4 regions of the Streptosporangium sp. NPDC006930 genome follow, and region 2 is predicted to be linked to each of the others. Evidence: riboswitches for the same ligand, from Rfam matches in the RefSeq annotation. Region 2 holds a riboswitch; each other region holds the start of a gene.
What was found. Region 2 has a riboswitch for cyclic di-AMP ahead of ABZ664_RS09775 (CHAP domain-containing protein). Riboswitches for the same ligand answer to the same signal wherever they lie in the genome.

Region 1 (3,368 bases), on a different contig from region 2:
CCGTATTTTTCGTGGTGTGTCGTCAAGGTAGCGGATGGTCGTGCTGGCCGAAGAGTATCGGGAAGAGATCGGTTTTTACCGAAAAATGTGGGCGGTCCGGATCTCCGGAGGACCGGCTCCGACGTGCCCGGCGAGGCGGGGACCCCGCAAAATCTTGTTCTGCCGGGACTTCGATCGCCGCAGCCAGGGGTGCCTACCGGCTCGCGCCCAGGACGGGTCATGACATAGCCGCAAAGGCACTGACATATCATGAGTACTTCATGTAGCGCCTACTATGTCAATACTGGACGCGCGCTATGAAGAGCAGAACTTGACGACCTTTGAACGAGGCGTTTACCGTTCCTGGCGGACGGTATTCATTTCCGGCGTCTCGCACCCGGTTTCCAGAGTGGGGGGAGTGACTCTTGGTGGCATATCCAGAAGTGGATTCACGCCATGGCGACGGCCCTCTGGGCATGAGCGATATCGGTCTCAGCGATGACGACCTCGTGCTGCTGGCTGAGCTCGCCAAGGGTGTCACGGTTGATCGAGTGGGGCGTCGCCTCGACATCAGCGGGCGGACCGTCAGGCGCAGGCTGAGAGGCATCTGCGACCGCATCGGTGTCGCCACGGCGATCGAGGCCGTCGCCTGGGCCGCCCGCCGTCGCCTGATCTGACACGGCACCGCACGCGTGCCCGGCAGGTCGGGCCGGGCACGCGTGCGGGCAGGAGGGCGGGGCGGGGCACGCTCAGGCGGCGATGCGGACGCCTCCGACGAAGGGCCGGTTGTCGATCGTGGTGATGTGGACGACGTCACCCGTCCGGGGCGCGTGGACCATCAGACCCGCGCCGATGTAGATCCCGACATGGTGCAGGTCGCTGTAGAAGAAGACCAGGTCTCCCGGGCGCAACTCTTTCCTGGAAACGTGGGTGCCGGCGGTCCACTGGTCACCGGTGTAGTGCGGCAGGCTGATGCCGACCTTCTGGTAGGCCCACATGACCAGCCCGGAGCAGTCGAAGGAGTTGGGACCCTCGGCGCCCCAGACGTACGGCTTGAGCTGTTGGGTGAGCGCCCAGCGGGTCGCCTCCGCGGCCTTGCCGCTGCCCACGATGGGCACGTTGGTCTTCACCCGGGCGCCCCTGTTGCCGACGGCCCTGGCACGCACCTCGCTGAACAGGTCGCTCTCGACCCGCGCGACCAGACGCTCGATCTTGGTCCGGTTGCCGTCGATCTCCGCCAGGAGCTCCTTGACCTCCGCCGTCCTCGCCTTGGCGCCGGCCTTCGCCCGCTCGGCGGCCTCGATCGCCCGGGCGACCTGGGCGACCTCCTCGCTCTGCTGCTGCTGGAGTGCGTAGTTGGTGGTGGCCTGATCGAGGAAGGTGTCGGGGTCCGTCGCCTGCGTGAAGGCGAGCCCGGAGTTCAGGCCGCCCGACATGTAGGTGCTCTGCGCCAGGAGGGTGGCCTTGGTGCGGCGGGAGGCCAGCTCCGACTCGCTCGACGCGAGGATCTTCTCGGCGCTCTCCGCGGCCCGCTGGGCCTGCCTGAGCTTGACCCGCTCGCCGTTGTATCGCTCGGCGAGGACGCCGATCTCCTCGTGCAGTTTCTCGGCCTGCTTGGCCAGCTGCTGGAGGCTGGGTTCGGGGTCGGCGGTGGCCGCGACCAGCGGCGTGCCGAGAGTGAGGGTGGCGAATGCCAGGCCGATGACCGCCATACGGCGGCGCAGCCCGCGCGGCGCGCGTTCTCGACGGCGGGCGTCGTCGCCCGCGTTCTTTCCTCCGCGGTCGCGCTCGCGCTTCACCAACGGGCTCCTCTCCTCGGCCGCCTACCGGGTTAGCTGACGGGTTCGGGCCGGAGGCAGCCCTACCGAGTGCGCCGGTGGCACTCGGATTCACCCCGAAGGACGTGGTGGGTCCCCGGTTCCCCGTGGTGGGGGATTCGGCGGGTCAGGCTTTTACGTCTCTGACATCGAGCACGGAGATTAGTGCACCCGTGGTTCCTGCTCAACCAGAACTGCGAATTCAGTGGAGGTTTCGCAACCGAAGTGTCACGGAAAGATCACACGCCAATATGATCAACATGGCCATTACGCTGCCTTTACCTCCCTGGTGGGGGCGTGGCGAAGGTCTTCCCAGGTCCGGGACCGTACCAAAGGTGAGCTGTGGCACACGTGAGATGCCGCGCGCCCAGTGTGGTAAAGCGATTACCGGCGGTCATGTGAGGGGGGTGTGCCGCGAGTTAAGGAGGAGCCGTAATTGAAGACCGGTGAGGACGTACGCTGAACGGTCATGGAGCAGCTTGCTGAGCATTCTCCCGTGCCGGTCGTGCGCACCCCGGGCGGCGGGGAGCGACGCGCGGGACCCGAGGGGGCGGAGCCTGACCCGCCCCTGCCCGAGGCGATCAAGGTCGCCGAGATCGTAGAGGTCGCCGAGGTCTCGGTCCGTCGTGCCCGGACTCCGGACGTCCGCGCGATCAGGCGGCTCGTCGACACCTATGGCGGCGTCGGCCCACGCCTGCTGGAGAAGGCCACCGTCACCCTGTACGAGGACGTTCAGGAGTTCTGGGTCGCCACCGACAAGGAGGGGGCGGTCATCGGCTGCGGGGCTCTCCACGTCCTCTGGGAGGATCTGGCCGAGATCCGCACCGTGGCCGTCGATCCGACCCGTCGCGGGATGGGAATCGGCCACCGGATCGTCTCCGCCCTCATTCGCACGGCCGCGGAGCTGGGCCTGCGCCGGGTCTTCTGTCTCACCTTCGAGGTCGACTTCTTCGCCAGGCACGGTTTCCGCGAGATCCAGGGCACGCCCGTCGCCCCCGCGGTCTACGCGGAGCTTCTCGCCTCCTACGACGAGGGTGTGGCGGAGTTTCTCGATCTGGAGCACGTCAAGCCCAACACCTTGGGAAACACCCGGATGCTGCTCCACCTGACACGTGAGCCCGACTGTGATGACTTTAGAGCTGACTGATCGGAAAGGTGACTGTCGATACCTATGTCGATACCTTGTGCAGCAGCAAGCATGTGCGTCTGACATTTGCCACATGCGCAGTCTAAGTGAGGTGACGCGGTGAGCACCGGACAGCCGCCGTATCCACAGGATGATCCCGACCGCGATCGCACACCGTCGGGGCACCCGGATTACGGACAGCACAACGCGGGTCGAGCCGCTGGCGAACTCGATCCCGACGTAACGGTCATGGGATATCGGTCGGAGGCCTCACAGCCGAACACCGGCCCAGGACAGAGCCAGCCCGGCTACGGCCAGGGTTACGGGCAGCAGGGCTACGGCCAGCAGCCCGGTTACGGGCAGCAGGGGTACGGTCAGCAGCCCGACTACGGGCAGCAGCAGGGTTACGGCCAGCAGGGTGGGACGGGGTCGTACGGGCAGCAGCC
Region 2 (3,368 bases):
GTGGATCAGGCCGTTGCGGACCAGCGAGGTGCCGAGGACGACGGTGCGCTCGGCGGGACGGGGCCTTCGCAGCGGCTGGGATCGCAGCCAGGCGAAGTCGTGGGTGACCAGCTCGACTCCCCTGGCACGTACGGCCTTCGCCAGGTCGGAGGGCACCGGCAGCGCGGTGAAGATCGACAACCGCCCCGCACGGGCGGCGGCGCGCAGCCTGAGCCCGGCCGCCGTGGCGAGGACGGTCCTGAGCCCTCCCGCCTTCCCCCTCGCCCTCAGCAGGGGCGTTCCCGCTCTGCCGGTGAGCAGTTCCAGGAGCCTGATGGTGGCGAGCCCGTCGTCGACGATCACGATCCGGCCGGGGGACGCGGTGAGCCAGCGGAACTGGACCTTGCCGGAGAAGGCGTCACCCACCGCCCAGGTCTCACCCCGGCGAGGCCGGGGCATGTCCGGGCGTGCCGGGGTGAGCTCAAGCCCTCTCGGCAGGGTGAGGCGGCCGAGTTCGCGGCCTGTCACGGCCAGCGGGCGGAGTTTCGCCCGGGGGACGAGATGGCTGCGTACGCCGAGCAGCCCGGCGTGGTGGGCCTCCACCGCGCAGAGCATCTGCAGCGGGGATTCCACCCAGGCGATGGCCGAATCCTGCTCCCGCGCGTGGTCTCGACCGTCCTCCACGCCGGGCGATGACCCGTTCACGACTGGCACAACCTAACCCGGTGGCCTTAAGGAGCAGGGAACTGCGGATGAACAGCCGACCACGCGCGACTGCAGATGATCTTTCCGGCCTCCGCCTTTCCGTGGCCGCCGTCCGAGGTCGGATACGACCGGATGTCCGTCGACCAGGTCGTCGGGCGGGGAGGCGTCGGCCCCGAACTCGAACCGCAGCCCTCTGGAGGTTGGGAGGACCTCCGGGCATGGTCGCGAGCCGACGGATCCCGCGTGCGCTCTCCGGCCCTTTCATGGGAGAACCCCTACCGTCCGCATACTTTTTACTATCGAATATTTGTTCGAAAATATGGCGAGCACAAGATCTTCGATGGAGGCCTTCCTCCTCGCGCGATAGCACGCCCCGGCCGACGCTTCGCGGGCGGGCCCGGTAAGCCCGAATCGCCGTGAACACGGGGGATCCCGGACACCCTCCCCATCCCCGCGGGAAGACGCGCCCGACGTCGGAGGGACATGATCGACTTCCTTTCCCCCGCCCGGCGGCCCCCTGCTGTACCCCCTCATTTGGGACGTATTACCAAGTCAGAGCAATGTGTCCTACTTGTAATCGTCTGCCCTGTTGTCGTACGTTCGTCCTGTTCATGGCAATTGTCTAGGTCTATACAGGTCTGTGCATTGCCGTCACATTGCCCGACCGTGCTCCACCCGGCGGAACCCTCCGCCATCGGTGAGCACGGCCGCCGAATCCGCGAAGTCTGCGGAACCGGGGAACCACGTTCCTGGGGTGAATCAACGCACTCATGCGTCGTAGGGCACTTCCCAGCCCGAACCCGTCAGCTAACCCGGTAGGCGGTATGGAAGCGAAGCAAGGAGCCGAACCCCCACATGACCAAGCATCGCCTCACCTCCACCCCCCGCGCCGCCTGCGCCATCCTGGGCGCCTGCGCCGTTCTGGCGACCGGCACCACCGGCGCGGCCCTGGCCGACAGTCACAGTGTCGTGAACGCACCGCCCGCCGACACCCGCGCGCAGGGCACCAGTGCCGCGAAGACCCCCCTGCAGGTCGTGGCCGAAGGCCTCCCCAAGGTCTCGGCCGCCCAGGTCCTTGACATCGCCTCCAAGCAGATCGGCGTCCGCGAGAACTCCCGGGGCGGCGGAACCAAGTTCCACTCCTGGTACATGTCGAGCCCCCGCGCCATGGAGACCATGGCCCGCGACGGCGGCAAGAGCGTGTACGAGTACGCCAACGCCCCCTGGTGCGCGATGTTCGTCTCCTGGGTCGGCGAGACGGCCGGCATCCGCCCCACGATGGGCTGGGACGCCTACACCGTCACCCACGCCAAGTGGTTCAAGAACAACGGACACTGGGGCACCACCCCCACCCCCGGCGCCGTCGTCTACTTCGACTGGGCCGGCGGCAAGAGCATCGAGGGCATCGACCACGTCGGTTTCGTGAAGAAGGACAACGGGAACGGCACGATCACCACGATCGAGGGTAACACCGGCAACGGTGTCGTCGAGGAGCGTGTCAGGCCCGTCTCCCAGATCGTCGGTTACGGCTACCCGGTCTACTCGGACTGACTCCCAGCCGACCCCTGGCCGCCGCCCGGCCCCCTCGCCGGTGAACGCGTGCGGCCCTCACGCTTCCAGGGGCACCGCTCGAACGAGCGGTGCCCCTGACGGCGTTCCATCTTGCCCCCTCCGCTCTTCCCGCGAGCCCCGCGCGACCACGAAATGCCCCAACTGGTATGCCCGTGAGGTGGGAGCGCTCCCAATCACCCTTGTGGGAGGTATGTACATTTTTCATACCAAAAGTCCCACCTAAAGCGACCGGATGTAACGGTTGAGTTTCGGCATATTGACGTCCTGGTTGCCTATCGTCCACTCTTCGTGGGAGCGCTCCCAAAAGCACATTGAGGAACGATCTCGTCGCGACGACCGCGTTTGTCGGGGACCGGTCCGCGATGTCGCCTCCCAATGAAATTCGGGCGACCACCTGAGAGGGGTCCGGAATGTTGAACAACAAGCGACACGGCAAGCTCGCCGCCGTCGCGGTCATGGCGGCCACCGCCCTGGCCATCACGTCATGCAGCTCCAGCGAGCCGGCGGCACCCGCCGCGGAGGGCGGTTCCTCCGCCCCGGCCGAGCCGGTAACCATCACCGTGCACACCTTCGGCGGCGGTGAGAACTTCGGCTACGACAAGGCCGTGGAGACGTGGAACGCGGCGAACCCGAACATCCAGGTCAAGTACCAGAACCTGACCGACCGTTTCGAGGACGTCTATCTTCCGCAGCTGCTCCAGCGCCTGCAGGCCAACAGTGGCGCGGCCGACATCATCGCCCTGGACGAGGGCGCGATGGGTCTCATGAAGGCCCGCCCGCAGTTCTTCACCGACCTTGCCGAGTACGGGCTGGACAGCCGTAAGGCCGACTTCCCCGCAGCGAAGTGGGACAACGGCATCAACGCCGACAACAAGCTCTTCGCGCTGGGCACCGACATCGGTGGCATGACCATGTGCTACCGCAAGGACCTGTTCGAGAAGGCGGGCCTGCCCACCGACCGCGAGGAGGTCGGCAAGCTCTGGCCGGACTGGAACGCCTTCAAGGCGATCGGCGAGAAGTTCAAGGCCGCCAACCCCGGCAAGACCGACCCCAAGTTCCTCGACGGCCCGAACACGCTCTACAACGTGATCCTGTCGCAGGAGGCGCCGAAG
Region 3 (3,368 bases), on a different contig from region 2:
CGAGCGTGAGAGACTCCCGCCAGTTCTGGGCCAGCTGTTCGCCGATGGGGGAGAAGGAGCCCACGAAGGTGAGGGGGACGGGGGCAGGAGGCTTTCGGTGGAGTTGCCGCCGGGGGACGTGGTGTGGCCCGACCCCGGTTACGCTCAGCTCGCGGTCCGTCGCCGTCCGGCGTTCTGGCTGAGTGAGGTGACGGTCTCCGGCGAGTACTGGGCCCGGCTGAGGGCTCAGCACGAGCAGTCGGGCCTGTGGCCGGTTCTGCTGGAGGACTCCGTCCAGCCCTGGTCGGCCGGCCAGATCGCCCCTGACACCGCCGCTCAGATCGACAACTACAACGCCGCCGCGTTCATGGCCGAGGTGTGGTCCGACTGGATCGCGAGGGCGACCCTGGACCAGCTCGAACTTCTCGACCCCTACGGTCCCGAGTGTCCGGGCCCGGCGCCCGGGGGAAGGCTCGCCGCCGATCCCGGTGTGGTCGCCGACTGGTACGCCGGGTTGGTGGCCGAGCGCAGGACCCCGCTCGGGCTCGTCGCGGTGGAGCGCGGGGCCGACGCCCTGGCCGTGATGGGCTGGCAGGGCGCCCTGAACCACAACGAGTGGATGGTCCCGCTCGCGGCCGTCGTACGGAGCTGGGAGGAGAGGTTCGGGGTGCGGGTGGTCGGGATGGGTTTCAACACCCTCGACCTCAGCGTCGCCGCGCCTCCGACGACCTCCGAGCACGCCCTGCACGTCGCGGCGGAACACTGGACGTTCTGTCCCGACAGCATCATCCAGGGGGCGGGGACCCTCATCGACTACGCCGAGCAGATCAAGGGCAGGAACGCCTGGTCGTTCTGGTGGGACTGACCGGACGGGGATGACCCGGGGGCCCATCCCGGATCTCGGGGAGGAGCTTCGTCCGGCGGGACGGGCTGTCGGCCGCCGGTGGAGGCCCCCGCGCGGGTCCGGGGGCGGGGGTTCTCGCGGCGAATGACGGCATGGGGAAGGCGTTCTCGCTGGTAGGGCGGGTGCCGACCTGGCGGGGCGATCGATGGGGCTTCCTTGAAGCTTTTAGGTAGATCTTCTGGGTTTTTCGTGGTGTTTGCTTTGCTTTGTCCGATTTGGTGGGTAGTGTCCACTGTTATCGGTTGGCGACCTGCCCTTCACAAGAGGAGGCGGCCGGCCGACGTCGAATCCCGAGGGCCCGCAGGGCTCCGGAGCCGGGGAACCAATTTTCCGGGGTGAATCCGCCGCGAACGCGCGGCGGTAGGGCAACTCCACCGCCCGAACCCGTCAGCTAACCCGGTAGACGAGATGGAGAGGAGATCCCCTCATGGATCACCGCGTCACCACGTCGGTGGACCCACTGTCCGCACCGACCACCTGAACTTTCACGCCGCCCCCCGCCCCTCGACCCGCCGCGCCTGATCGCGGCATCTTCAGGACCGTGCTCCGCGTAGCGATCGGCTGATCCGACTACGCCACCTTTTCCGATGAGCGCGTCCCCGCCGGTGCACCCCTTCGGTGTTCGCACACGGCCGCCCCGTTCCCTCGTGAAAGAGCCCTTTCTCCATGCACCCCTCCTTTGGTATGCACAAGAACGACCTGAACAAGCCCCGTCCGGGCGAGCGACCCTCGTACAGGAACACCTCCCTCGGGCGCGGCCTCGCCGCGGCCCTCACGGCCGCGAGCCTTCTCCTCTCCGGCGGTGTCGCCCTGGCGCTTCCCGCCTCCGCGGCCCCCGCCTCCACCCGCCTCGCGAACGACCCCGCGGCCGCCGCGCCCGCCGGTACCGAGGCCGTTCTCCTCCAGGGTGCGACCACGGCCTCCTACTTCTGGGACGACTCCTCGGGCCGGGCCGGTGACACCGGACTGCCCGCCAGCGGCAAGCCGATGCAGAAGGGCATGATCGCCAGCCCGAGCTGGCCCCTGTTCACCGAGGGATACGTCCTCTACAAGGGCAAGAAGGCGAAGTTCTTCGTCGGCGACCGCGGCCCGGGTACCCCCTCCAACCGGGGCATCATGATCGACATCGACGCCAAGACCTTCGCCGACCTGACCGGCGGCACGTTCAACTCCCGCACACTCGGCGTGGACGGCAACGGGGGCATGGGCCACATCGACATCCAGTACGTCGTCACCAAGTGGGGCAACGGCACGGGGATCAAAAACCACCCCGTCGCGTTCTCCACCGGCGCGTGGAACCGCAGGGACACCAGCCCGGCCCAGCCGCCGACGACCGTCTTCGCGATGGCGAGGAAGCTGGGCATCGGCCTGCAGACCCAGCTGGTGAGTGCCGAGGCGCGGCCCTGGCTCGGCAAGCCCAAGGTCATGGTCGAGCACGTCTCCGAGCATGTCCCCGACGGCGTGGCCGCGGAGAAGAACTGACCCCGACGGCGCGACAGCCGGGAAGAACCGGCCTCCGCCACCGCCACCGTCCCCGGCGGCGTGGCGGCCCAGAAGAACCGACCCCTCCGTCACCGTCCCCGAGGTGCGGAGGGTTCCGGTGCGGTCCGCGCCTGTCGGGGCGCGAACCGCAGCGGAGGATCAGACTTCGAGCTTCTCCTCGATGCCGCGCAGGCTGTGCCGGGCGAGCGCGAGGTTGGCCCGGCTCCGGTCGAGGGCCAGGTAGAGGAACAGCCCTTTACCGCTCCGGCCCGAGATCGGGCGGATCACGTGATACTGCGTGCCGAGCGTGATGAGGATGTCCTCGATGCCGTCCTTGAGGCCGAGCGACTCCATGGTCCGCATCTTCGCCCTGACGACCTCGGTGTTACCCGCGGCCGCGACCTGGAGGTCGAGGTCCTTGGACCCGCCGAGCGCGCCGAGCGCCATTCCGCTGTTGTAGTCGACGACGACCGCGCCGATGGCGCCGTCGATCGCCATCATCTCCTTGAGCGAGATGTCCATGTTGCCCATTACTGTCTCCGATCACTGGGATATCGATGTGCGTGAGCTGACGGCGGCGAGTCTGTCCGCCGTTTTGCGGCCCTCCAGCCTGAGCAGCCCGAGATTGGTCCCCGGGCGTGCCAGGACTGTGAGAACGATCTTGGGTCCGGCGGCGTAGAACGCCGCGTAGCCGTTGGTTCCGGAGATCAGCGTCTCCTCGAAGGCGCCCTTGCCGGCGATGCCCGTCATCCGGCGGCTCAGGGCGAGCACCGCGGAGGAGAGCGCGCCCGTCTGCTCGATGTCGTTTCTCAGGTCGCTGGCTATCGTCAGGCCGTCGACACTGCACGCGATGCTCCCGTCCACGTCGGGTACGCGTTCTCGCAGCATCGCCATCTCACGGCGTATCTCCTCGCGCAGTTCCACCGGCATCCTCCTTCCGATCAACTTCAGCGTCCGTAGCCTTATCGGCATGTGACCGGGCTCAAGTCATTGCCTCCAATGC
Region 4 (3,368 bases), on a different contig from region 2:
CCAGCGCCTTCTCCCCGAAGCGCTCCACGACGAACCGGCAGGCGAGCCACGCCTCCTCGTACGCCTGCGCGAGCCTCGGCGCCCCGGGAGCGAAGTCGGCCGGTCCCGGCAGGCGCTCGGGCAGGACGCCCGCGCGCACCTCGGCGGCCAGTTCGGCGGCGGCCGTGCGCACCGCGATCCCTGCGTCGCGGTAACCCGCGTAGTCGGCGAAGCCCTCCGACAGCCACATCGGCACCCGGCCACCACGGGTCGCGCCGGTGGCCACGTGGGCGAGCTCGTGGGTGATCACCACGTCCCTGCCGGTCTCGGTGAGCCTGGCGTATCCCGAAGGTAGAACGATCACCCGGTCCGCGGTCGCCATCGCGGCCAGGCCGCGGGTGCTGTCGGCTCCGGCGAGCGCCGCGGCCTCGGCGTCGGTGGCGGGGAAGAGGATCACCGCGGGGACCGGCCCCCAGATCTCCGCGATCGTCGCGCGGGCGCGGTCGGCCCTCGCCGCCAGGTCCCGCAGGACGGCGTCGGGGACGCCGTGGCCGATCACGAGGGAGTGCTCGCCCCTGACGGTGACGGCGGCACCCGGCCACAGGTCGCGGAGGTCGCCCGGGTCCCGGGAAACGCGCCGGGCGTCGTACGAGCCGCGCGGGAGGAGCGGGGCGGCTCCGGCCAGGAGGGGGCCCGTCCCGGCGAACGGACCGGCGCTCATCAGCGCCAGCATCCCGGCGAGCACGGCGCGGCGCCCTTTCGGGACGGACATACGAGCCGATGGTACTTGACCGGCATCTCGGCCGGCATGGAGCGGCCCCGGCCCTCCTGGTGGAGGGCCGGGGCCGCTTTTCCGTGCTCGGGCGTGTGCTTTCGGCACGTGCTCTCGACGCGCGCCTCCGGCGTGTGCCCGGACGCGGGCTCGGGCTCCCGTACTCGGGCGCGGTGTTCGGGCACCGTGCTCGGGTCCGGCGCTCGGGCTCCGGTTCGGGTCCGGCGCTCGGGCTCCGGTTCGGGTCCGGCGCTCGGGCTCCGGTTCGGGTCCGGCGCTCGGGCTCGGGTCCGGCGCTCGGGCTCGGGTCTCGGGAGCCGCGCTCGACGCGGTCCCGGGTTCCCCACCCGGGCGCGGGCTCAGGCTCCGGGCCGTGCCGCTCCGGCGAAGGAGGACTTGTAGTAGCCCGCCAGCTTCACGACACGAACCGTCTTGCCACTGCTCGGCGAGTGGACCATCCTGCCCTTGCCGACGTACATGCCGACGTGGCCCTTCCCGCTGAAGAACATCAGGTCACCGGGGCGCAGCTTGCTCCACGAGACCTTCTTCTTGAGCGCCCTGTACTGGCTGTGCGTGACCCTGGGGAGGGAGACGCCCGCCTTCTTCCAGGCGTACCGGACGAGCCCCGAGCAGTCGAACGCTCCGGGCCCGGAGGCTCCCCACCGGTAAGGGGTGCCGATCTGCTTCTTGGCCGTCGAGACCGCCTTACCGGCCCGGACCTTCTGTCGTGCCGCCTTGCTCATCTTGGCCTTGGCCTTCACCTTGGCCTTCGCCGTGGACTTGGCCTTCGCCGTGGCTGTGGCCGAGGCCTGAGTGACGGTCTTGGTGGTGCCTTCGGTCTTCTCAGAGACGCCGGCCGCGCTGTTGACCAGGATCTCGGGGGGACCGTCCGCCGCCTGCGCCGCCGTGGGCCCGAGGGTGACCGCTCCGGCTGAGGCGGTCAACGTGAGGGCGATACCGCCGAGGGAAAGGCGGAAAAGGCGCGACAGACGAGGGTTGTGCAGGGTGCTGGACAGGATTTCTCCTTGGGGCTTCCACTGATGCCTACCGGGTTAGCTGACGGATTCGGGCTTGGAAGATGCCCTACGGCATAAACATGCCGATTCACCCCTGGCCGCAGCGTGCTGGGCCTTTTGGGTCCCCGGTTCCATGCCTCCTGGCTGCATGGATTCGGCGGGCCGCCGTAATGATCTCCGCCCCCGACTGGGGGCACGGCGGCCGGCTGGATTCTTATGAGGGAACCGGCCCGAAGACCGACATTCGCCGCGACGGCGTGGCTTGCACGTCGCGACGCCAGAAGTTACCCCGATCCCCAACATTCGGCAAAGCATTCGCCAAATTCGGGAGAGCCGATCCCCATCTTGATCTTCCCGTTACCCCTGCTTAATGGCTATTTATGCTAATGAGATATGACTCTCGTCACATCCTTCGCATCACGCCAGACAGATCACGGTTTCGTAATGTTCGTCACATTCATGATGATCTAGTGATGATGGACCGTTCCCGGGTGATCGGCCGGACGCTCTCAGCGCCTGACACAGGTGTAGGCCCCGTAGATCGACTCCCGGAAGTCCGCCTCGGCGATCTCGAATCCGGCGGCGTCGAGCATCGGTTCGAGCAGCCATCTGAAGGTGCTGTACTCGGTGCGCAGATGCTCGGCGTAGTCCTCGCGCGTGTAGCCCAGCGCGGGGTCGTCCGCCGCACCGTCGAGCCAGCGGCCGAACACGGCGTCGGCCTCGTCCGGCCGGAAGTCGAAGATCAGGTCACGCAGGCGCAGGACGCCCCCCGGCCGTACGATCCGCGCGACGCGGTCGAGCGCGACGGCCTTCCAGAAGTCGGGGAGCTGATGGAGCGCGTGGCGGGTGTAGACCGCGTCGGCGGGCGGCCCGGTGTGCTCGTAGGACAGGAAGCCCGCCCGCACGCACTCAAGGGCGGAGAGCCCGTTCTCGGCGGCACGGGCGGCCAGGAAGTCGTGCATCGCCGGGGAGACGTCCACCGCCACCACCCGCGAGAACCGCCGCGCCGCGGCCAGGGCGAACTGTCCGGTCCCCGCGCCGAGCTCCACGACCGTCGCGCTCTCCCCCACACCGTGCCTCGCGAACACGGCGAGGTCCTCTTCGGGATCGGGCCTGCCCTGCTTCCGGTCGAACCCGGCGACGAACGCGGCGTCGAGGTGCTCCGGCCCGGCGTACGCGAGCTCGTCGGGTATCCATGATTTGATCATGTTCCGATGCTCGCAGCAGCACCGCGCCCGGCACATCCGGTTTTTCCGGCACCCTCACCCGGCACGAGAGCCGCGCCGCCCCCTGGAGGGCCGCTGTGGGGCCACGGGGAGCCACTGGGGAAACGTCAGGGGCGGACGGCTCCGACGATGCGGCGGCCGTAGGACGACAGCGGGACGGTCTTGACGACGTCGCCCGTCTGCGGGGCGTGCACGATCTGGCCGTTGCCCGCGTACATGCTGACGTGGCCGAGGCCCTCGCTGAAGATGAGGTCGCCGGGCTGGAGGTCGCTCAGGGAGACCTTGCGGCTCGCACCCCAGCTCCACTGCTCCCAGGTCGTCCGGGGAAGGGAGACTCCCCCGTTGCGCCAGGCGCCCTGGACCAGGCCGGAGCAG

Region 1: it holds a riboswitch for cyclic di-AMP, as region 2 does, so the genes downstream of both, ABZ664_RS17845 (NlpC/P60 family protein) here and ABZ664_RS09775 (CHAP domain-containing protein) in region 2, are expected to answer to the same signal.
Region 3: it holds a riboswitch for cyclic di-AMP, as region 2 does, so the genes downstream of both, ABZ664_RS38295 (hypothetical protein) here and ABZ664_RS09775 (CHAP domain-containing protein) in region 2, are expected to answer to the same signal.
Region 4: it holds a riboswitch for cyclic di-AMP, as region 2 does, so the genes downstream of both, ABZ664_RS03220 (C40 family peptidase) here and ABZ664_RS09775 (CHAP domain-containing protein) in region 2, are expected to answer to the same signal.

Annotation. Positions count from the first base shown of each region.
Region 1 covers NZ_JBEYID010000009.1:108,483-111,850, forward strand. The annotation lists gene ABZ664_RS17840 (LuxR C-terminal-related transcriptional regulator) at 456-656, shown strand; gene ABZ664_RS17845 (NlpC/P60 family protein) at 729-1,778, opposite strand; cyclic di-AMP (ydaO/yuaA leader) riboswitch at 1,784-1,931, opposite strand; gene ABZ664_RS17850 (amino-acid N-acetyltransferase) at 2,377-2,943, shown strand; gene ABZ664_RS17855 (RDD family protein) at 3,172-3,368, shown strand, end outside.
Region 2 covers NZ_JBEYID010000004.1:247,829-251,196, reverse strand. The annotation lists gene ABZ664_RS09780 (hypothetical protein) at 1-684, opposite strand, end outside; cyclic di-AMP (ydaO/yuaA leader) riboswitch at 1,383-1,521, shown strand; gene ABZ664_RS09775 (CHAP domain-containing protein) at 1,540-2,235, shown strand; gene ABZ664_RS09770 (extracellular solute-binding protein) at 2,667-3,368, shown strand, end outside.
Region 3 covers NZ_JBEYID010000040.1:33,471-36,838, reverse strand. The annotation lists gene ABZ664_RS38300 (DUF4253 domain-containing protein) at 98-844, shown strand; cyclic di-AMP (ydaO/yuaA leader) riboswitch at 1,155-1,304, shown strand; gene ABZ664_RS38295 (hypothetical protein) at 1,550-2,365, shown strand; gene ABZ664_RS38290 (hypothetical protein) at 2,525-2,896, opposite strand; gene ABZ664_RS38285 (roadblock/LC7 domain-containing protein) at 2,909-3,295, opposite strand; gene ABZ664_RS38280 (hypothetical protein) at 3,348-3,368, opposite strand, start outside.
Region 4 covers NZ_JBEYID010000001.1:686,477-689,844, reverse strand. The annotation lists gene ABZ664_RS03225 (hypothetical protein) at 1-751, opposite strand, end outside; gene ABZ664_RS03220 (C40 family peptidase) at 1,111-1,695, opposite strand; cyclic di-AMP (ydaO/yuaA leader) riboswitch at 1,778-1,937, opposite strand; gene ABZ664_RS03215 (class I SAM-dependent methyltransferase) at 2,277-2,975, opposite strand; gene ABZ664_RS03210 (NlpC/P60 family protein) at 3,101-3,368, opposite strand, start outside.